Catalinimonas alkaloidigena: one gene and its partner. The protein of the gene in region 1 interacts with the protein of each later gene in a pairwise test. Links are inferred from orthologs where the notes say so. Each region holds a gene or a part of one and is shown in the gene's direction. Other genes may lie near its edges. The genes, in order: OKW21_RS27490 and topA.

Evidence for each region.
Region 2: the proteins of OKW21_RS27490 (region 1) and topA interact in binary tests that used the Escherichia coli proteins (3 or more experiments, as listed by UniProt). The link is inferred for Catalinimonas alkaloidigena from one-to-one orthologs.

What each region holds. Positions count from the first base shown.
Region 1 is NZ_JAQFIL010000001.1:6,788,294-6,799,434, forward strand. What follows is about bases 4,656-7,508. They hold OKW21_RS27490 (IMPACT family protein), read left to right. Parts: upstream 4,656-5,704; coding sequence 5,705-6,313; downstream 6,314-7,508. Other genes in these bases: OKW21_RS27485 (NAD(P)H-hydrate dehydratase), read left to right, coding at 4,656-5,696; OKW21_RS27495 (methylglyoxal synthase), read left to right, coding at 6,410-6,862; OKW21_RS27500 (helix-turn-helix domain-containing protein), read right to left, coding at 6,915-7,508. Outside these bases: OKW21_RS27455 (TIGR00266 family protein), read right to left, coding at 1-283; OKW21_RS27460 (2OG-Fe(II) oxygenase), read right to left, coding at 505-1,143; OKW21_RS27465 (hypothetical protein), read right to left, coding at 1,220-1,441; gltX (glutamate--tRNA ligase), read right to left, coding at 1,449-2,990; OKW21_RS27475 (hypothetical protein), read right to left, coding at 3,064-3,540; OKW21_RS27480 (RidA family protein), read right to left, coding at 3,553-3,936; more of OKW21_RS27485, read left to right, coding at 4,155-4,655; more of OKW21_RS27500, read right to left, coding at 7,509-7,838; OKW21_RS27505 (acyl-CoA dehydrogenase), read right to left, coding at 8,003-9,142; OKW21_RS27510 (zinc metallopeptidase), read right to left, coding at 9,280-9,972; OKW21_RS27515 (lysylphosphatidylglycerol synthase transmembrane domain-containing protein), read right to left, coding at 10,090-11,124; panD (aspartate 1-decarboxylase), read right to left, coding at 11,129-11,141.
Region 2 is NZ_JAQFIL010000001.1:2,328,508-2,339,850, reverse strand. What follows is about bases 218-3,272. They hold topA (type I DNA topoisomerase), read left to right. Parts: upstream 218-598; coding sequence 599-2,947; downstream 2,948-3,272. Other genes in these bases: OKW21_RS09590 (GIN domain-containing protein), read left to right, coding at 3,045-3,272; OKW21_RS09600 (SixA phosphatase family protein), read right to left, coding at 218-441. Outside these bases: more of OKW21_RS09600, read right to left, coding at 1-217; more of OKW21_RS09590, read left to right, coding at 3,273-3,764; OKW21_RS09585 (DMT family transporter), read right to left, coding at 3,767-4,684; OKW21_RS09580 (LptF/LptG family permease), read right to left, coding at 4,684-5,757; tRNA guanosine(34) transglycosylase Tgt, read right to left, coding at 5,773-6,903; OKW21_RS09570 (DMT family transporter), read right to left, coding at 6,910-7,791; OKW21_RS09565 (sensor histidine kinase), read right to left, coding at 7,927-9,774; OKW21_RS09560 (sigma-54-dependent transcriptional regulator), read right to left, coding at 9,998-11,343. UniProt on the Escherichia coli protein: Releases the supercoiling and torsional tension of DNA, which is introduced during the DNA replication and transcription, by transiently cleaving and rejoining one strand of the DNA duplex.

The sequences.
Region 1 (11,141 bases):
CTGAAAACGCAACTTTAGCTTTTCCGTGCCCCCGGTGGGTAAAGTGGGTCATAAAAACAGACTCTCCGGTAAGCATGCGTGAACCGGCAGAAAGCAATTTCCCAAAAAAGCCCTGGTTTGGATTTGAACCGTCTCCCATTTTGGTTTCAAACTGTATCCCATTGTCCATGTAGACCATGGCCCCGGCTTCAGCAATCACCGTTTCATTAGGATCAAGCTCTACTTCTACGACCTGTATGCCGTGTCCATGAATCTCATAATCAATTTCATGCGATTTGTTCATTGGGTAATAAGGGTTAAAGTTGATTAATTAAGTTTAAGGTTTGCTAATTAATTTAATTAAAAGTCAGCTAAGGCTCCAAAAAAACTACCCTGTATCAACAAATATTGCGGTGACAGATCGGTATGCTTTTGATTTCTCAGAATATTACAATTGACTGGCTAGTCAGCTTCTTTTAATTCATTAACAAATATGAATAGCGCTTGATATGATGTCTTCAATGTTTACAGGAAGGTGAGACTTGAGTGCTGATCCAGCATCCAACCGGTAATACTGTAGCGGGGACGTGAAGTGAGCTGTACTTCATGCTCAATCTCACTTCTAAAACAGACCATCCTGCCGGAAAGAGGGGCAATATCAAATTCTTCATCAGGTAAAAACATCCTGAGCTGGCCTCCATCTTTTTCTTTCCAGTTTTCATTGAGATAACAAACGGTAGAAATCACCCGGTGTGGCTTCTGATGGAAGCGATCTACATGGCGCTTATAAAACGTTCCCGCCGGATACATCGCAAAATGGGCCTCAAAATCTTTTAACCCCAGGAAACAGGTGTAGTTTAGGTATTCCATCAGTTGGCGCATTTTTCCAACATAATTGGCTGTAACCTCCATCATATCATTGGGGTTGATCCATCGTATATAATCTCCCCTTACGGATTTATCCACCGCAAAATTCTGCATCTTCCCAATTCCAGCTTTTTTGAACTTTCCTTCTTCTGACAGATCCTGAAATCTGTTGATCACTGCATTTACTTCATCAGGCGAAAAAAAATGATCTATCAGCCCGTATCCATTTTCAGCCAATTGATCTACTAGCTGTTCCAGTTGCGCTTCCTGAAGCAAAGCTTCACTTTTTTCTTCCATAATAACTTATCAAAAAAAGCAACCTCTTGAGGTTGCTTTGTAAATAGCATCTAAAAGCTTTTAAGCGCGGATATACCTACTCTTCCATACGCTTAGCCGCTGCTTCTTCCGACCCTTTATCGATATCATCCCGATCACGCAATTTTTTATCATCTACGTGACGATTTAAAAATTTATTGATCTTGTCAATATCCAGTGTCGAGCGGATTTCTCCGAAAGAATCAATTTTGATATCAAAACCATTCAGTTCATCATTAACTTTAGGTTTGCTTCTTTTACTCAATCTTTTTCTACTCATAATGTATCTACGTTTTTACGTGCATCTCTAATTTTTGAAGGGCATTCTCGATCCGGTTTGCGGTTTCATCCCTACCTAAGACCTCAATGGTTGGCATTAGGTCGGGTCCGGAGCCTTCTCCTGTAACCGCCAGCCGTAATGCCTGCATCACTCTGCCCATTTTTACTTCAAGCTCATTCAGAACTTGTTCTAAGACGATTTTGGCCTGATCTGCATTTAATGCCCCATCGTGCTGCTTAAGGGCGTTAGCATAAGCTTGTAATACAGTAGTAGCCTCTTCCGTCCACTTTTTATTAACGATTTTTTCGTCATATCGTTGGGGCGCTACGTAAAAGAACTTTGCATTTTCCCATATTTCCGCAGGGAAAGTCACTCTCTCTTTCATCAAACCACTTACTTTTACTGCCTTGTCTCGACTACTTTCTACTCCTGCTTTCTCTAAGGTTGAGAGCAGCATACCGGCAAGTTCATCGTCCGATTTCTGGCGGAGGTACTGCTGGTTATACCACTGTGCTTTATGAATGTCAAACCTGGCCCCTGCCTTGTTAATATTTTCTATCTTGAATGCTTCTATTAGTTCTTCTTTGGTAAACAACTCCTGCTCAGTACCGGGGTTCCAGCCCAGAAAAGCGAGAAAGTTGATAAAAGCTTCAGGCAGATACCCTTCTTCTTTAAATCCGGGAAGCTGGTTTTTTTCATCATCGGTCCACTCCATTGGGAATACCGGGAAGCCATGTTTCAGTGAGTCTCTTTTACTTAACTTACCGTTACCATCGGGCTTGAGCAATAGTGGAAGGTGTGCAAACTGAGGCATACTCTCCTCCCAGCCTAAGAACTGATACATGAGTACATGCAGTGGTGCAGAAGGAAGCCACTCCTCTCCCCTGATCACGTGGGTGATTTCCATCAAGTGATCATCCACTACATTGGCCAGATGGTAGGTCGGCATACCATCAGATTTCATAATCACTTTGTCATCCAGTGTTGAGGAGTGAACCATGATCCAACCACGGACCATATCATTGAGACGAACCTCATCTTTGCGTGGAACTTTCAGACGAATAACATATGGCTCGCCAGCATCCATTTTCGCTTTGACTTCCGATTCAGAAAGGGTCAGCGAGTTTTTCATGGTCATTCGGGTGATGGCATTATACTGAGGCTGTGCTACACGTGCATCTTTCAGGCGTTCCCGCATTTCATTCAGCTCTACTTCGGTATCAAAAGCATAGTAAGCATGCCCGGCATCAATCAGCTGCTGCGCGTATTTTCCGTATATTTCTTTACGTTCTGACTGACGGTAAGGTGCATAGGGGCCACCTTCGTCTACGCCTTCATCTGGCTGTATACCACACCATTTTAAAGCTTTTTTCAGATAGTCTTCTGAGCAGGGGACATAGCGGGTCTGGTCTGTATCTTCAATACGCAGAATGAATGTTCCTTTTTTTTGCCGGGCAAAAAGATAATTATATAATGCCGTACGTATCCCTCCAATATGCTGTGGGCCGGTAGGACTGGGGGCAAACCTTACTCTTATATTTTGTTCCATTTACTAATGCTTGATCTATGTATAGTTATAAACTATGGCTATGATTGATGGTTGTATAAAATTATTTTAAGTTCTATTCTAATACCTCGTGTAGTATACGGCTGCTAAGCTTTACCTGTTTATGAAAGTTGAGTATTGCAATGACATAGTTGGCTACTCCCAGAAGAAGAGAAAATATCGCATTGATATAAATACGTTCGTAGATAAAAAAATATAATGCAAAAACACCAGTCAGTACAGACCAGAATATCAAAAATGATAATGTCCACATAAACAGCCTGTAGCGAATAAAAACAATACTTCCCATTGAGCTACTTTCTATTTTGCCACTAATCATAGGCAAAAAGTTATTTGCACGGCTCACTTTACGAGATAGCTTAAAGTGTTCTTTCTTTACCCAGCCATTGAAATACAACGCTTCATCTCGTACATCGGGCATCCACTCTCCGCTACGGGTAGGTTCGGTAACATTCCACAGCCTCTCCGATAGCTGTTGTGCTTCATATGAAGATACAATGGTTTCTCTGCTTAAGGGAAGTAAAGCTAACACTGTGACGCATACTTAGTCCAAGGTGGCGATGCAGGAAATTTCTACATTTACATTTTTGGGCAGGCCACTCACTTCTACGGTTTCTCTGGCTGGGGGCTGTAACTTAAAATACTGACCATAGGCTTCGTTTACGGTAGCAAAATCACTCATATTTTTAACAAAAATAGAACACTTCACTACCTTACTAAAATCAGCTCCTGCAGCACTTAAGATGGCTTCCAGATTCTTCATTACCTGATGAGTCTCTTCTGTAATATTGTCGTTAATTAATTCCCCGCTGGCTGCATCAAGTGCTATCTGCCCGGAAACATAAAGAGTAGCACCACTTTGAATCGCCTGGCTGTAAGGGCCAATAGGTGCGGGAGCTTCTGAGGTATTAATCACTTCTCTTGCCATATTTTCTGCTTTTTGTACGCTGTTTATAAAACAAGTTGCAAATCTACTTGATTAGAGTAATCAAAAACACCTTAATTCCTAATTTTTTAGAAATTAACTGCATATGAGATGGTAATGGTATAATTTATTTCATGCTTCCTTTATAGAATGCTATAAAATTACTTTTTCACATTATTGTCTCCACGAACTTAGATTATTTCTATTTTGAAATTACCACTATGAAGATTCTTACTGCTCAACAAACCCGCGATGCAGATGCCGCTACCATCAAAAATGAGCCTATCAGTTCTACTGACTTGATGGAAAGGGCTGCTACCGTTTTTAAGCATCAGTTTATAGAGACTTTTGGTGCTACCGTCAACCCTGTATATATATTTAGCGGGCCGGGAAACAATGGCGGTGATGGTCTGGCTTTTGCCAGATTATTGCATCAGCATCACTGTAATATCCATGCTTTCACGGTTCATGCCGCAGATAAAGGCTCTGAGGATTTTAAGATTAATCGCGAAAGGCTGGCAGAGCATATCACCATCAATAACATTGAACAAGAAAGTGACATACCCGATATTCCCAGGGAGGCAATTGTTATTGATGGACTTTTCGGTTCAGGGCTTTCTCGCAAAGTAGAAGGCATTTTTGCCCAGGTGATTGAGAAAATTAATCTTTCTGAAGCCGCGGTTGTCGCCATAGATATTCCCTCCGGCTTGTTTGCTGACCAACCTTTGGAAGTTGAAGATGATGATGCTGTCATTATAAGGGCTGATTATACCTTTAGCTTCCAAATGCCTAAACTGGCTTTTCTTCTTCCAGAGAGTGCGCATTTTGTAGGCAAGTGGGAGATACTTGACATTGGGCTTGATCGTAATTTCATTGAACAGACGCCTGTAGATTACTATTTCACTGATCATATGCTGGCTAAGTCTCTCCTGAAGAAACGTGATACTCACTCCCATAAGGGAACTTTTGGAAAAACGATGCTTATTAGCGGAAGCTATGGAAAAATGGGCGCTGCAGTGCTTTGTGCCAGAGCTTGTCTTCATTCTGGAGTGGGGCTTCTTACCGTTCATGTTCCTGAATGTGGCTACCAGATTATGCAAATAGCAAACCCTGAAGCGATGACCACTGTAGACCGTCATCAATATATTTTTACGGACCTGCCCCAGCAGGGGCCTACCGACCTTGACAAATATGATGCACTAGGCGTCGGTCCTGGCTTGGGTGCCGCTGAGGAGACTGTGATGGCTTTAAAAAGCATTTTAGAAAAAGCTCAATCTTTGCAAAAACCCATGGTATTAGATGCTGATGCGCTTAATATCTGTGGCCAGCACCGGGATCTTTTAGACTTACTGCCTGAAAACGCAGTGCTTACTCCTCACCCCAAAGAGTTTGAGAGACTAACCCAGCCCGCTGAAAATGATTTTCACCGTTTACAGCTATTAACAAAGTTTTGTCGGCAATATGAAGTTTTTGTCGTGCTGAAAGGGGCTAATACTGCGGTAGGTACGCCTAGCGGAAAAATCTGCTTCAATAGTACTGGAAATCCCGGCATGGCTAGCGGGGGCACCGGCGATGCGCTTACTGGAATCATTACCGCTTTGCTTTCTCAAAAATATGATCCTCTTGATGCTGCTTTATTAGGTGTATATTTACACGGCAAAGCAGGTGACCTGGCTACGGACGCGCTTGGTCAGGAGGCTATGCTGGCTTCCAATTTAATTGAACACCTGGGAGAAGCATTTAAATCATTAGCTCAATATTAGTTTCACCTTTGAAAGAGCAGGACACATATTATTCCTTAAAAACACAGTCTGAAGGATTATACAAAGAAAAAGGGAGCAAGTTTTTGGCTTTTGCCTACCCCGTCAATTCTGATGAAGAAATAAAGGAGAAAGTAGAGACGCTAAAGAAACAATATTATGATGCCCGCCATCATTGCTTTGCTTTTATCTTGAAGCCGGAAGAGGGCAGAGAAGAAACTTACAGGGCCAATGATGATGGAGAGCCCGCACACTCTGCCGGTGACCCTATTCTGGGACAAATCCGCTCGCAAAATTTATTTGATGTGCTCATCGTAGTAGTGCGCTACTTTGGTGGCACTAAACTAGGTGTGCCCGGCCTCATCCATGCCTACAAAACCGCAGCTGCTGACGCTATTGCCCATAATCAGGTAGTAAAAAAAATCATCCATAAGGATTTGTCTATCCGATTTGAATACACAGTAACCAATGAGGTAATGCGGCTTATTGAACAATTTCAGGCCCAGATCAAAGATCAGGATTTTGCTGAAGATTGCTTTTATCGGCTAAGTCTACCCAGGAGTATGTGGAAAAATGCCAAGGAGCAATTTGCTCAGGTGCAGGGGGTGGCCTTTGTATGAAGCTTGATTTTACTGAGCAGTTGGTAAATGAGGAAAAAAGCATGTAATGATTACACCTTCATTTTTATATCTTAGTATAAGAACCAATTTGTGCTTATGAAAAAGAAACAAGCAGTTGCCCTCGTGGCCCATGATAATAAAAAGCCTGAGCTTCTACAGTGGGTAAGAAACCATATCGACCTTCTTGCTGCCTACGAACTTTATGCAACCGGGACCACGGGTAAAATGCTTGAAGAGGGCATTAAAGACCTCAAAAGCATAACAATTAATAAGTTGCTCAGTGGACCTTTGGGAGGAGATCAACAGATTGGCGCCAAAATAGCAGAGGGTAAAATTGATTTTTTGATCTTCTTTTGGGACCCTCTGGAGCCTCAGCCTCATGATCCTGATGTAAAAGCCCTATTGCGTATTGCAGTAACCTGGGATATTCCTTTTGCCTGTAATAAAGCTTCTGCGAATTTCCTTTTTGCATCTGCAAAAATTACCGGTGATTATGAAAGGGAACAACCTGACTTTACCTCTTACCTGAACCGGAACATAAAGAAATAAAAAAGCCCGGATGCATATCCGGGCCACGTTAGGTAGTATAGGAGTATATTCTTTATACGTTCATCAGTGATTCTCTGCGACGCATTTTGCCAGCAGGAATACCAAACATCATTTTAAAACGACGGCAAAAGTAAGCTGTATCTTTGTAGCCAACATCTTTCCCTATTTCACGAATACTTTTCTTGGTAGTCCTCAAAAGGTTCACCGCTTTTTCCATTCGCTGATATTCAATGTAATCCTGAGGATTAATGCCGGTCAACATCTTAAAATATTGCCCTACATAATCTTCAGACACATTAGCCACATTGGCTAACACCTTATTGGATAAGTCTCCCCCTATATTGTCTTTGATATATGCGAAAATATCAATCAATCGAGGATCCTTGAAGTAAGTACTATTGGTAGCCAATTGCTCCACAAACATTCTGTTATCCAGAATGTAACGAATGATTTCAATCACCATACGCTCTGTGCTTAGCTTAATAATTCTATCTTTTCCGGGAGTGTCAGAATTATTCTCCCGCAAAATTTCCTGTATGATCTCAGGGATCCTACTATTATCCTCAAGCACAAAAGGAGGGATATCCAGTGAAGCAAAGAAATTCACGGAATCAAATACCTTTGCTTCAAAGTTAATAAAACTAAAGTTTTCAGCCTCCAGAGTCTTTACATCTGTAGTCTCCAGTGACTGAAAATATAATTCTTTATTGTTGATGAAGTCATCATTTGACAGGCTTACCGGATCACCGGTACCATAGGTTACAGATACCTGTTTTCCTCCGGGAATAAACACAACATTGCCACCACTTACCTCTGTGTTATCACTTCCGTACCTGATTTTCCCACGATTCAAAATTAAGATGGTATTTTCTACATCATAATAATTTTGAATTCTTACAGGTTGTAAGATTCTTATATTTTTCGACTTAATGAACCTTACGCTGAGTGATTCAATAATTTTATTATAATCTTCCATTCAGTTTAGGAGTATAATATATATGGTGAAAAGAAAAATTCTTATCTGAAAACAATACTTCAAATTTAATAAACCTATGTAACTTTCCAAATAAGAAATTATAAACTTGTACGCAAAATACAAATTTATTTAATTTTTTCCATAAATATTACATTAAAACATATCTATTTTAATATTTCCCTTGCAATTACTAGCTTTTGAATCTCTGAAGTACCCTCATAAATTTGGGTAACCTTGGCATCACGCATCATACGCTCTACGTGGTATTCCTTCACATAGCCATATCCGCCGTGAATTTGAACTGCCTCGATAGTCACTTCCATAGCTACCTGAGAAGCATATAACTTAGCCATAGCACTTTCTTTGATATAGGATTGGCCTTTATCCTTCAAGTCAGCAGCCTGGAAACAAAGAAGGCGGGCTGCGTCAATTTTGGTGGCCATTTCTGCTAACTTAAATTGAATCGCCTGATGCTTACTGATTTCCTGTCCGAAAGTTTTTCTTTCTTTGGCGTATTGTACTGAGCGTTCATAAGCGCCTGATGCTATGCCCAGAGCCTGTGCGGCAATACCTATACGACCTCCATTGAGCACCGACATGGCAAACCTAAAACCAAACCCGTCTTCTCCTATACGGTTTGGCTTCGGTACTTTCAGGTCGTTGAACATCAGGGAGTGCGTATCTGAGGCCCTTATACCCATTTTATTTTCTTTTTTCCCCACCACAAAGCCTTCCCATTCTTTTTCTACAATCAATGCATTGATTCCTTTATGTTTTTTCTCAGCCTCACTCTGGCCCATTATAAGGTATATAGAAGCACTATTACCATTGGTGATCCAGTTCTTGCTTCCGTTTACCAGATAATAATCTCCATGATCCAGCGCAGATGTTCGTTGCATAGTGGCATCAGAGCCCGCTTCTGGTTCTGAAAGACAAAAAGCACCAAGTAGCCTTCCACTGGCCAGTTCGGGTAAATATTTTTGCTTTTGCTCTTCAGTTCCATATTCTTCAATCCCCCAACAGACTAATGAATTGTTTACCGACATACACACTGACGCAGAAGCATCCACTTTAGAAATTTCTTCTATGGCCAACACATAAGATTTGGTGTCCATGCCCCCTCCTCCGTATTCCGGGCTTACCATCATGCCCATAAAACCCAGCTCTCCCATTTTTTTTACCTGTTGGGCTGGAAACTCCTGTTTTTCATCTCTTTCTATTACTCCGGGAAGCAGTTCTGTTTGAGCAAAGTCTCTCGCAGCTTCTTGTACAGCCAGGTGCTCCTCTGTTAATTGAAAATCCATACATTAAATGTTTACAAGTGAAAACTTATTTATTATGCATGCAGAGTATTATTATGCAATATAAGTTTTGGGATGGGTATTACAAAAAAAGCACCTCTGGAGGTGCTTTTTATTTATTCAAAATATGGTATGATTAATTAGTCCCTGCTGCCCAGAAAGATAGATACATAATATAACAAAGCCATTACTGAACCTAATGCAGCTACTACATAGGTCATAGCCGCCCATTTTAATGCGTCTTTGGCCATATCATATTCTCCGGGGGTCACTACATTTCGCCCTTTAATCCAGGCCAGCGCTCTTTTACTAGCGTCAAACTCTACTGGTAAAGTTACCAGTGAGAAAAGTGTAATCACTGCATAACATGCTATAATGACCAGCAAGACTGGCTGAATCGGAAAACTTTGGAAAAGGAAAAAGCCTCCAAAGAGCGCAATCATTACTACTACATTCAGCACTTTGGCGCTCACATTCTGTACTGGAACCATGGCAGAGCGAAACTCCAGGAAGCTGTAAGCAGTGGCATGCTGAACAGCATGGCCGCACTCATGGGCTGCTACTGCCGCAGCTGCAGCCGAACGCCCGTGATATACATCATCACTCAGGTTAACTGTTTTGTCCGCCGGATTGTAATGGTCAGACAAACGACCTGGCACTGAAACTACGCTTACATCATGGATGCCATTGTCGCGTAGCATGTGCTCAGCAATTTCCCGGCCTGTCAGATTAGCCTGTAAGCCAATCTGCGAATACTTTCTAAACTTATTCTTGAGTCTCTGGCTTACTGCAAAGCTCAAGATCATGATCCCTATTATTAATATAAAATACATAGTCTTTTTATTCTTATGGGTTTACATCTACAACGTATATTTATCGTATTATGCTCATTGATGCATAGCCTTTTACGTTAATAACTAAACAGAAGTTATACCTCAAAAGTCGTTTTTTCAGACATCAAATTTTTGAGGCTGAGGATATTTTTCTCTTTTCTTGGTAGAAAGCACCGAGGCGATAAAGAAACTTATGCCTCCAAAAATAATAAATGAAATGGTTTGCATACTGTGGATAAGGGTAGCGAATAACACTCCCTCCTGCTCTGCTACTCCGTATAGGAGCAATACGCCACTCACCAATGCGTGGAAAGTACCAAAACCACCCTGCACTGGAGCCGCCATGCCCAGGCTACCCATTACAAGTACTGCCAATCCGGCTCTCCATCCTAAGATAGAGGTCTCCGGCAGGGCGAAAAATACTACATAAGACATCATATAGTAGCATAGCCAAATAGTAAATGTGGAAACCCAGAAGCCTGATTTGTTTTCTATTCTGCTTATGCTGGTGAGTCCCTTAAGGACTTCACGCCCCAGGTTTCGTAGCTTAATAAACAATTTGTTTTGAGTCAGGCTTTTCTGAATTGCTTTTCTCAGGACAAAAAAGAGCAGTAAAGCCACCGCTGCTACCCCGATCAGTATATAAATAGTTCCTACATTTTGCTGTAGCACATCCAGCTTTTCTCCCAAAAAGGAAAGGATAAATTCATTTAGCCGGCTAAACTCCAACACAAAAAGCATGACCATAGCGGTAAAGAGACAGAACAGATCCACCAGACGTTCTGCTACCACTGTTCCTAGTGAAGTGGTAATAGGAATATCATCGGTTTTTTTCAGTATTCCGCAGCGACTCACTTCACCCATGCGAGGGATGATGAGATTGGCAAAATAACCTACCATTACTGCCAGGAGTGTCCGAAAAGTTGTGAGATGCTTATATCCGAGCGGATAGAGCAGGATATTCCAGCGGTAAGCTCTGAGGAGATGACTCATTAAAAAAATACCGATGGCCAGGGCTACCCATCGGTAATCTACTTCCTTGAGTTTATTAACCATTGTGTTCAGGTCAAAATCTTTGAACACGTACCAAAGAAGTGCTGCTGCTAACAGCAGAGAGATTATGTACTTTAAGTAATTTTTTATGTTGCTCAAGGTCTTATGTCAAACGA
Region 2 (11,343 bases), 4.5 Mb from region 1 along the record:
TTCTTCCCAGCTACCTATATCAAAGTTCAGAATAATCATACCCCCTGCTACTATGCTTCCTATATTTTCGTTGCTGAGATATTCGGCCAAGTAGGAGATTGCAGGGTTGTGAGCAAGCAGTATGAGGTGATTACATGTACTTTGTTCTTCATTCACCACCTTGAGCAGGGTGCGCACAGAAGCATTATATAGATCATCTGAAAAATTAATTTTGTGCAATTCATATTTCAATTGCTCTGCCATAAGTTCTGCGGTAGCCTTAGCACGTTGAGCACTGCTGCTGATTACTGTATCGGGTAGTAAATTTTGTTCAAACAGGTATTTCCCTACACGGGGAGCGTCGCGATACCCTTTGGCAGTAAGATCTCTTTCTATATCTTTGATACCAGCTACTGCTTCAGCAGACTCGGCATGGCGCCCTAAAAACAATTTCTTAACCATTTGTAGAAGTATATGTTAATGAAAAAACAATTCCTTTTATTTGCAGCGAATATTGCAATGTGTTGTTTAAAAAGTAGTTAAAATGTAGTTTATCTCAATAATTATTTATTACGCCTGTTCGTACTTATTTCTAAACCGACCATAAAGTAAGCATAAGATGCCCAAGAACTTAGTAATCGTAGAATCACCGGCGAAAGCGAAAACCATAGAAGGATATTTAGGTAAAGATTATGTTGTCGCTTCAAGCTACGGACATATACGAGATCTGCCAAAAGATGATAAAGCTATTGACATCAATAATGGTTTCAAACCTACTTATACAGTTTCTTCTGATAAAAAAGAAGTTATCTCGCAGCTGAAAAAATTAGTAAAAGATTCTGATCTTATCTATCTGGCGAGTGATGATGACCGTGAAGGAGAAGCTATTTCATGGCACCTCAAAGAAGAGTTGAAGCTTAAAGACGAGAAAACACGCCGCATTGTCTTCAGAGAAATTACAAAAACCGCGATTTTAAATGCTATTCAGACCCCCAGGGGCATTGACCTAGACCTTGTCAATGCGCAACAGGCAAGACGAATCCTGGATCGTCTCGTAGGGTTTGAACTTTCTCCTGTACTCTGGAAAAAGATAAAGAGAGGCCTCTCTGCCGGGCGTGTACAGTCCGTGGCTGTAAGGCTTGTGGTAGAGCGTGAGCGTGAAATTACGGAGTTTGAGTCCAAATCTTCTTATAAAGTTAGCGCCGAATTTATCGTAGATAAAAACAGTATGCTTAAGGCTGAACTTCCCAAAAAATTTGATACTGAAGAGGAAGCACTAGCTTTTCTGGAAGCATGCCGTGATGCAGACTTCCACATTAAAAAGCTGGAGAAGAAACCTGTAAAAAAATCACCTTCTCCCCCATTTACTACTTCTACGCTTCAGCAAGAAGCTGCCCGTAAACTTGGATTCTCCGTTTCTCAAACCATGACGCTGGCACAGCGACTTTATGAGGCAGGTAAGATCAGCTATATGCGAACTGATTCTACTAATTTATCTGAGGAAGCATTACAGGGTGCCTCTAAAGAAATAAAAGCTACCTTCGGAGACGGTTATTTACACACACGTACTTTTAAAACCAAGTCAGATTCTGCTCAGGAAGCGCACGAAGCCATACGTCCCACGGACTTCTCAACCAATGAAGCCGGTAAAGACCGTAATGAGCAAAGGCTTTATGAACTGATCTGGAAAAGGGCTATCGCTTCTCAAATGGCTGAGGCTCAGATTGAGCGTACCTTAGTTACCATCGCGATTGATTATAAAAATCCTTCATCAGCCCAAGGCCTGCCGGATTCACTTTCTGCAACTGGTGAAGTGGTCAAGTTTGATGGTTTTTTGAAGGTTTACATAGAATCTACTGACGATGAAGAAAATGATGAGGACCGTAAAGGTATGCTTCCTCCCCTTACCGAAGGTCAGAAGCTAACACTTGATTTTATGAAGGCCAGACAGGGCTTTACGCGTCATCCTCCCCGCTATACGGAGGCTAGCCTCGTAAAAAAACTGGAAGAAATGAGCATAGGCAGACCCTCTACTTACGCACCTACTATCTCTACTGTTCAAAAGCGAGGCTATATCCTTAAAGAAGATCGTGCGGGTACAGAAAGAGAATACAAAGAGCTTACCCTGATCAAAAAGGGTGACAAAATAGACCAGCAGAAGCTTACCGAAATTACCGGTACGGAAAAGAAAAAGCTTTTTCCTACTGATATCGCGATGGTAGTCAATGATTTTCTGGTTGAATATTTTGACAATGTAATTGATTACTCTTTTACAGCTCGGGTAGAAAAAGAATTTGATGAAATTGCCCAGGGTAAAAAAGAGTGGGTACAGATGTTAGATGAATTTTATCAACGTTTCCATTCTAAAGTAGAAAGTTCTGAGCAGATAGACAGGTCTCAGGTTAAAAATGATCGTCTTCTGGGAGAAGACCCCAAAACAGGCTTACCAGTGATCGCACGCCTGGGAAAATTTGGCCCTATGGTCCAGTTGGGTGAAATGGATGCTGAAGAAAAACCAAAGTTCGCCAGTCTGAGAAAAGGTCAGTTTATTGAAACCATTACCCTGGAAGAGGCACTTGAATTATTCAAACTACCTAGAGAAGTTGGTGAGTTTGAAGGAGAGACCATAACGGCTAATATTGGTCGTTTTGGACCTTATGTACGGCACAAAAACCTATTTGCCTCTATACCAAAGGATGAAGATCCTATGGCTATAGATATTGATAGAGCTATTGAGCTGATTGAGGCCAAAAGAAAAGCGGATGCGGAAAAATACATCAAAGTTTTTGATGAAAATGAAGAAGTACAGGTACTTAAAGGCCGCTATGGCCCTTACATCAAGGTGGGTAAAAAGAACGTCAAAATTCCAAAAGACAAAGAGCCTTCAGAACTCACCCTGGAGGAGTGCCTGGAACTGGCAGAAAAAGCACCGGAAAAAAAAGGTAGAAGCAGGTCTAAGAAAAAATAATAGCGTTATCCCGACAGAAATTGTCGGGATTTTTTTTTTAGAATGCTGATGCAACCTCCTTGCTACATAATGCATCTCTTCTAAAACTACACTAATTATGCTTACTTTTTATCATTCGTTCTCATCCTTCGCCTTACTGCTAACTATGTTTTGTTCAGCGGAAGCTCGTACGCTGAAGCAGGTAATTGCAGTGCCCTTTTCCCAAGTCATCATTTCTGATGGCATAAACATCCAACTTTATCAAGGAAGCAGCCAGCAGCTTACAATTGATTATATTAATGTAAATCCAGAAGATATAATTGTTGAAGTAAAAGGAAAAAAGTTGAAAATTTACCTGAATGGGTGTAAAAATGGCTGTAAGTATAATCAATACCCAAATGCTGATGTACAGCTTATCCTAAGCTATAAGGAATTGGAGAAGCTTGTTGTGAAAGGCGATAATGAAGTGTATCATACAGGAGAGCTTGACAGAGAAAAATTCATATTAAAGTCTTACGGAGATAATCATATTAATTTTAAATCCATCTACGTGCAAAAGCTCAAAACCTCATTGTATGGTGATAACAATCTCACTATTGAGCGGGGCGAAGTAGATCAGATCAAACTTAAAGCATTCGGGGACCACAAAGTTTCATTACTCAGCCTTTCTTGCGCAAAGGGTAAAATACATGCGTTCGGCGATAACGTATTTGAGCTTAATATAAGTGATCAGCTCTTCTTAACCTCACTTGGCGATGCCAGTATTCGCTGTCAGGGAAACCCGTGGGTAGACAAAAAGCTAGTATTAGGAGATTTAAGCTTGCGTGTATATCAGTAACATTAGCTATGGCTAAGCTCTGCTTTTGCTGACTTTCTCCGCTGATATCTTCTGATGATAGGATAAGCAATAACAGATGCTAATATAATTCCCGTTCCGGCATAAAAACCAGGTGTCATCTGTTCTTTGTCACCCAGTAATATTAGTGCTAAGAGTATTCCGTACACAGGTTCCATATTGGTAGTCAGGTTAACCGCATAAGCCGATACATTTTTCATCAATCCAACAGAAGCTGAATAAGCATAAACGGTACAAAGCAGTGCAAGCACTGTCAGGTAAACCCAGTCCATTGCAGTGGGCTGCCAATACACCAGCCCGCCCTCACTTATGTATTTTGAATAAAAAGGCAGAAATAATAAAGTGAACAAAAATGCTCCTCCCATCTCATAAAAAGTGATGGTGTAGTGATAATACTGCTTGGTAAACTTACTATTGATCACTGTAAAAAGAGAAGCTAAGAAGGCTGAGGCAACTGCCATAATAAGCCCTAATGCATGATTAAATTCAAAGCTGAAAATGAGATACAGTCCAAATATGACCATGAGACCTAAACCAACTTCATAAAGCTTTATTTTTTTGCGGTAAAAGAAGGGTTCAATAAAACTTGTCCAGAGGGAGCTAGTAGCCATGCCTGCCAGACATACAGAAGCTGTGGAAACCCGGGCTGAACCAAAAAATAATATCCAATGAGCACCAATAAGACAGCCGGTTAGCATGATTTGAATCATGGCTCTGTTCTCCAGTTGTAATGGCTTTCTCCAAAGAAGCAATAAAACAGCCAAAGCGACTGTGGCTAATAATGTACGATACAATACGATTTCTACTGCAGGTATCGTAATAAACAGTCCTAGTATAGCCGTAAAACCCCAAATCAACACTACAAAATGGAGATGGATATAATGTTTTACCTGTCCAGCCATTAACGAGGTACAAATTTATAAAGTATCACCCCAACACCTGTAAAAATGATATTGGGAATCCATACCGCTATGATGGGATTCATAGAATTTGCTTCTGCAATACTTCGGGAAAAAATGAAGAAGATGATAAACAGAAAAGCAATACCAAAACCCAAAGCTATTTGAAAACCTGAGCCACCTCTGGCTTTTTTAGCAGACATAATAACGCCAATGAAAGTCAATATGATAGCGGTAAAGGGTGACATGTAACGAATATACTTTTCCACCCGATACAGTGGAATATCGTTAGCCCCTCTTTCTTTTAATATCTCAATGTGGCTGTTCAGCTCAGGTAAGGTTAAGGTTTCGTACATTCCATAGGTACTTCCAAAGTCTTTTGGATGGATGTTAAGTGTTGTATCCATTTCATCTCCAGTATTGATAGACTCATCCATGCCATTAAATACATGCTTTTTCCATTGTCTCAATCTCCACTTAGAGGTAGCGGAATCCCATTCTATTCTTCTGGCAGTAATCTTTTCCAGCATCTGATTCCCTTCAATTTTCTCTAAAGTAAATCGGTAGCCAACGTCAGCATTGTTATTATAACTCTCCATATACGCGTATGCCTCAGGAGATATTTTCATATGGATGTTACGCTCACTGTAGTCAAATGGACTTTTAACATATTTAAGTTCAAAAGCGATCCTGTCCTTATTAGCATTGGGGATCACCCAGCCATTTAGCCAAAAGCTTATTGCTGCAATAAATAATGCACCGATCATATAGGGAACAAGCATTCTTCGAAAGCTCACACCACTACTCAGTATTGCAATAATTTCTGTATTGCCGGCAAGTTTAGAAGTAACAAAAACAACAGCAATAAATACTGTAATGGGAGTGATGAGACTAGCTACATAGGGTATAAAATCAACATAATAAGCCATGATTTGCATGGCATTCAGTTGATGCTCCATAAAGTCATCATTCTTCTCAGTATAGTCTATCACACTGACTACTGCGACCAGTAGTAAGACGACAAAGAAGAAAGTGCCTAAGAACTTCTTGATAATATATACGTCTAGTATCTTCATGTACTTATAAGCACGTCAAAGTCTGGTCATTAGTTTGTTTACCATACTATTTTTCCAAATGGAAAAATCACCAGCCTGAATATGTTCTCTTGCCTGACGAACCAGCCAGAGATAGAAAGTAAGATTGTGAACACTCGCAATCTGCGCTCCTAATATTTCTTTTGAATGAATGAGATGCCTTAGGTAAGCTTTGGAATAATGTGTACTTACATACCCACCTAATGCTGCGTCAATAGGAGTAAGTTCATCTTTCCATTTTTCGTTCCTGATATTAATAATTCCCTGGGTAGTAAACAACATACCATTGCGGGCATTTCTGGTAGGCATTACACAGTCAAACATATCCACTCCCTGGGCAATAGATTCGAGAATATTTGCCGGTGTACCCACACCCATAAGATAACGCGGCTTATCCGTTGGTAATATATCACAAACCAGTTCTGTCATTTCATACATCATTTCAGCTGGTTCACCCACTGCTAATCCTCCAATAGCATAGCCATCTCTCTCACAACCCGCAACAAACTCTGCTGACTCCTTGCGAAGATCTCTATAGACACTTCCCTGTACGATTGGAAAGAGTGTCTGTTCAAAACCGTACTTGGCTTCAGTAGCATCAAAACGCGCACAACAGCGCTTGAGCCAGCGGTGCGTCATGGCCAGGGATGATTTTGCGTACTCATATTCGCAGGGATAAGGCGTGCATTCATCAAATGCCATGATAATGTCTGCGCCTATGCTTCGCTGTATATCCATCACACTTTCAGGCGTAAAAAAATGCTTTGAACCGTCTATATGAGACTGAAAAGTAACTCCCTTTTCTTCAATTTTACGGTTTTCTGCCAACGAATACACCTGATAACCGCCACTGTCGGTCAGTATGGGGCCATCCCAGCCATTAAATTTATGCAGACCACCTGCATTCTCGAGCAGTTGAAGGCCAGGTCTAAGATATAAGTGATATGTATTAGCAAGAATAATGTCCGCATTGATATCCTCTTTCAGCTCTCTCTGATGTACCGCTTTCACGGTTCCTGCCGTTCCTACAGGCATAAAAATAGGTGTATGTATTAACCCGTGATCAGTATACAGTACCCCTGCCCTTGCCTTGGACTTCTGATCATTTACTTGTAATTCAAATTTCATATTCTACTAGGCTGTATGTTTTAGCGAAACCATCTCTTTTTCAGCTTTACTTATTTTTTGTTTATACCAGATATTAAGAATTACTCCTCCCACTACGAGCATCATTCCCAGATAGGTGTAAATATTAAAAGTTTCACCAAAGAAAATATAGCCAAAGCATAAAGCATAGATAATATTTAAGTACTTAAGGCTCGCTACTTTGTTAATTTCCTCCTCCTGAAAAGATTTGGTCAGGAAATACTGAGCAAACTGGGTGAGTAATCCAATACCCAGTAGCGTAAGCCACTCAATACCTTGTGGCATTACCCAGTTCCAGGCTGAATAAGCACCTGTGATAGGCACTGTGACCAGAGGAAAGTACATGACGATCACTAGCGGATGTTCGCTTTTTTTCAGTTTGCGTATGATGGTGTAAGCCATTCCTGCCCCTAAAGCAGCCATAATCCCCATCAGGATATGTATGATTTCTACCCTGGCATCAAAACCATTCACGATCAAAATTCCGCAGAAAGACAGGACAAAGAAAATGCCCTGCCAGAACCTGAATCGTTCACCTAATATGAGAACTCCCAATATCGCCGTCACTATTGGTGCTAAAAACTGAAGAGTAACCGCGGTAGCCAGTGGTATTTGCTGTATGATTACAAAGTACAATACCAAGCCTACTGCTCCAGAGGCCCCCCTGGCAATCAAAAGTGGTTTATTATTTCCCCAGATATGAATACCTTTTGCTTTAAGTATACTGTAGCTCAGAACAAGTGATATTACAGATCGAAAAAAAACTACTTCCACTGCCGGTATTTGTGTCACCCATTTGACTAACACATTCATACAGGCAAAAAGGAAAGTAGCGAGCAACATGTACTTAACCCCCTTACTTATTTGCATCTTATTCTTGAATCGCTGATGTTATCAACATGCTATTAATAAATAAAAAAAGACACTAAGAGTTTAGCGCCTTTGGTAAACCTTTTCAAAACATGGAACTGTTTACGATAATTCGTATATGGAAATTTTAAAGTCTTAACTGATTTGAATCGGTTTGTGTTGCTTTCGCTGATTGAATAACAACTCTTTATCATCAGCGTCGGCTTTAATAGGTACCTGAAAGTAGAACCTGCTCCACGCTCCTAATTCGCTCTCCACATGAATCTGACCGCCATGGGCATCTACCACTTCTTTGGAGATGGCTAATCCCAACCCTAAGCCATGCTTATTTTTCTTTCCGTTAGTGTTTAACTGCACAAATTTGTTGAAAACTCTTTTTAGGTTTTCTTTAGAAATGCCGGGACCATAGTCTTTCACTGAAAATTCTACCATGCCATCTACTTTTCTGGCTTCTAAAATTATTTTGCCCCCTTCAGGAGAGTAGCGAAGTGAATTGGTCATTAAATTAATGAGTACCCAGGATATCTTTTCAGGATCAATACAAATATCCGGCAGACTCTCATCTATTTTCTTAACGATCAGCACATCTTTCTGCTTGAATTTTACCTCAACAGGTGCAACCGCATACTCCATCAAAATTGAAGGATTGATCAGTTCTTTTTCTAAAGTGATACGCCCATTTTCAACTTTTGAGAGATCTAGTAATTCTGTGACCATATTTACCAGTCGCTGTACCTCTCGCTTCATTGAATTTACTGTTTTACTCTGTTCTTCATTTAGCGCACCAAAACGAGTATTGCTTAACAACATCAAACTCATATTCAGTGCTGAAAGAGGCGTCTTAAGCTCATGAGATACTACCGCAATGAAATTTGACTTTGCTTCATCTGATTCTTTGAATGAAGTTATGTCTTTGAGCGTAATAATATGACCGAGAAATTTTCTGACAGAGGTGTCTTTACTATAGACTTTGTAAATCTCCTTGGTAAAGAATGCATTCTTACCATCTTCTTTATGGATTTTTAAAAAGCTGTGAGTCTCTTGTATGGACGCCGGCTTATAATCTTTTTTGCTGAGAGAAGCTTCAAGCTCCTGCAATACATCATTCTCCTCGGCAAGCTCCCACAATTTTTTTCCAATCAGCTCACTTTCTTCCATATCAATGAGACTTGAGCTTGTCTCATTTACTAAAATAATCTCCTCCTGCTCATCAAGAATAATCAGTCCATCATTCATACTTCTGATGATAGATTCCATCCTACTTTTCTGAATCTGTACTTCCTCAATGTTTAGCTTTTCAAATTCCTGTAAACGAACTGACATATCATTGAATGCTAGCGCAAGGTCCCCTAACTCACTGCTTGAATCAACTTTTATTTCCTGCTGATACTCACCCTGAGAAATACGTTTGATCTTTTCAGTAATCTTAGTTAATGGCTTTACAATCTCATGAGGTACTTTATACACTGTCCATCCAACAATCATTAATACTAAAACCATGATCAGAAAAACATAGATCTTGGACCTGAAATACAACGCCTGAGCATAATCGTCTTTTGCACTTAAATCTTTATGATTGAGCGTAACCAGCTCAACACAGTTCTCTCTGATTACTTCATTGAGCCTTTGAAGCACAGTAAAATAAAGCCCCACCCTGTCAACTGTTGTCTTAAAATCGTTAACATGATGAATATAACTGGCATACTCATCTTCCATTTGACTTACAAGCATAACTTCTTTTTGGTTTGAAGCATTCTGCCGGCAAATGGCCAGATTATTATTAAGAATTTGTTTTTCCTTATCTAGGATAGTGATCAGAGAAGAATCGTTATAATTTTGGCCAAGGCAAACTTTTGTCAAGATCTGATCCATTTTGGACAAAGAGATTAATATCTGCTCAGATGCCTTGACTGATCTGTAATTATCTTCCAGAATTTTAGTAGAAGCAGTCCCCAGATTACCCAGATAATATATGGTTACCACTGCTAAGATTAGTGTCAAAAAGAGCACAAGGAGAAATCCCGAAAAGATTTGGGTTCTTATTTTCATCTTCTGATAAAAAGAAGTCAGCGCAACAATTTTTTGCAAAATGCTTTTTCCAGAAGAACTCACAATAATTAGACGAATGGTTAAAATTTAGGAAAAAGTGATAATAGCAGAAGGTAAGCTTGTCATAATGAAAAAAAATCCTCATTATGAAACATCATTACCCCACATTATACTCTTTAAGCTTACGATAAAGGGTGGCCAGACCAATGTCTAGTCTTTTCGCTGCTTCAGATTTATTCCCGTTTACCATAGTTAATACCCGCAGAATATGTTCTTGCTCTACTGTCTTCAAATCAATATTGTCACCTGAGGGTTCAGATTCATAGGTAGAATATGCATTTTCTTCATGCATCACTTCATTCTTTGGACTCTGAATTTCTTGGTGAGAAGCAGCCAAAACTTCATTTGGCAGCGTATCTACAGTAAGTTCACGTCCATCAGAAAGTATTACAGCTCTCTCAATGACATTTTTTAGTTCTCTTACGTTGCCAGGCCAGTGATAACGCCTGAGGTAATACATGAATTCAGGCTCAATTTTTATAATTTCTTTATTCACCTGTTCAGCATAAGCTTTTAAAAAGTGAAAAGCAATCAGCTCCAAATCCTCAGGACGCTGTCTTAAAGGGGGTAATTCAATCGCAAAAGTACTTAGCCTGTAATAAAGATCTCTGCGAAACTCACTGTTATTCTCATCCAGTAAATCCCTATTGGTAGCCGCAATGATCCTGATATCCACAGGTATAGGATTGGTGTCTCCTACTCTGTTAAATGTTTTATTCTCTAGTGCACGAAGTAACTTAGCCTGAAGTTCCTGACTCATCTCTCCGAGTTCATCTAAGAAGATGGTTCCACGGTCAGCTACTTCAAAGTAACCTTTCTTATCCATGGTAGCACCTGTAAACGCACCTTTTTTATGGCCAAACAGCTCAGACTCCTGTAAATCTTTAGGAATAGCCGCACAGTTAATTGTCACAAACGGCCCCTTACGCCTCCGGCTTGCAAGATGAATAGCTTCTGCGAGTAACTCTTTTCCTGTACCGGTTTCACCAAGTAAAAGCACTGTCGTATCAGTAACAGCGACTTTCTTAGCAAGCTCAATCATTTTTTTAACAGGGCGGGATTTTCCTATGATTTTCTTAAAGCTTGAACGAGAATCGGTTCTAAAATCCATTTCCTGTACCTGACGGTGTAGAATAGATTTCTCTATCGCTTTCTTGGCAATCAAGGGTAGCATATCGTCACCATCACCTTTAGTGAGGTAATCGAAAGCACCTAGCTTCATGGCTTTTACCCCATCTTTCACATTACCAAAAGCAGTAAGCACTACCACTTCAGTAAGCGGATATTCTTTTTTGATATATTTTGTAAATTCTATTCCATTAATGTCCGGTAGCATTACATCGGTCACTACCAAATGTATTGTCTCAGAAAGCAAAATGTCTTTTGCTGTAGTTACATCACCTGCTTCAAGTATTTTAAAACCCTCAAGACTTAAAATTTTAG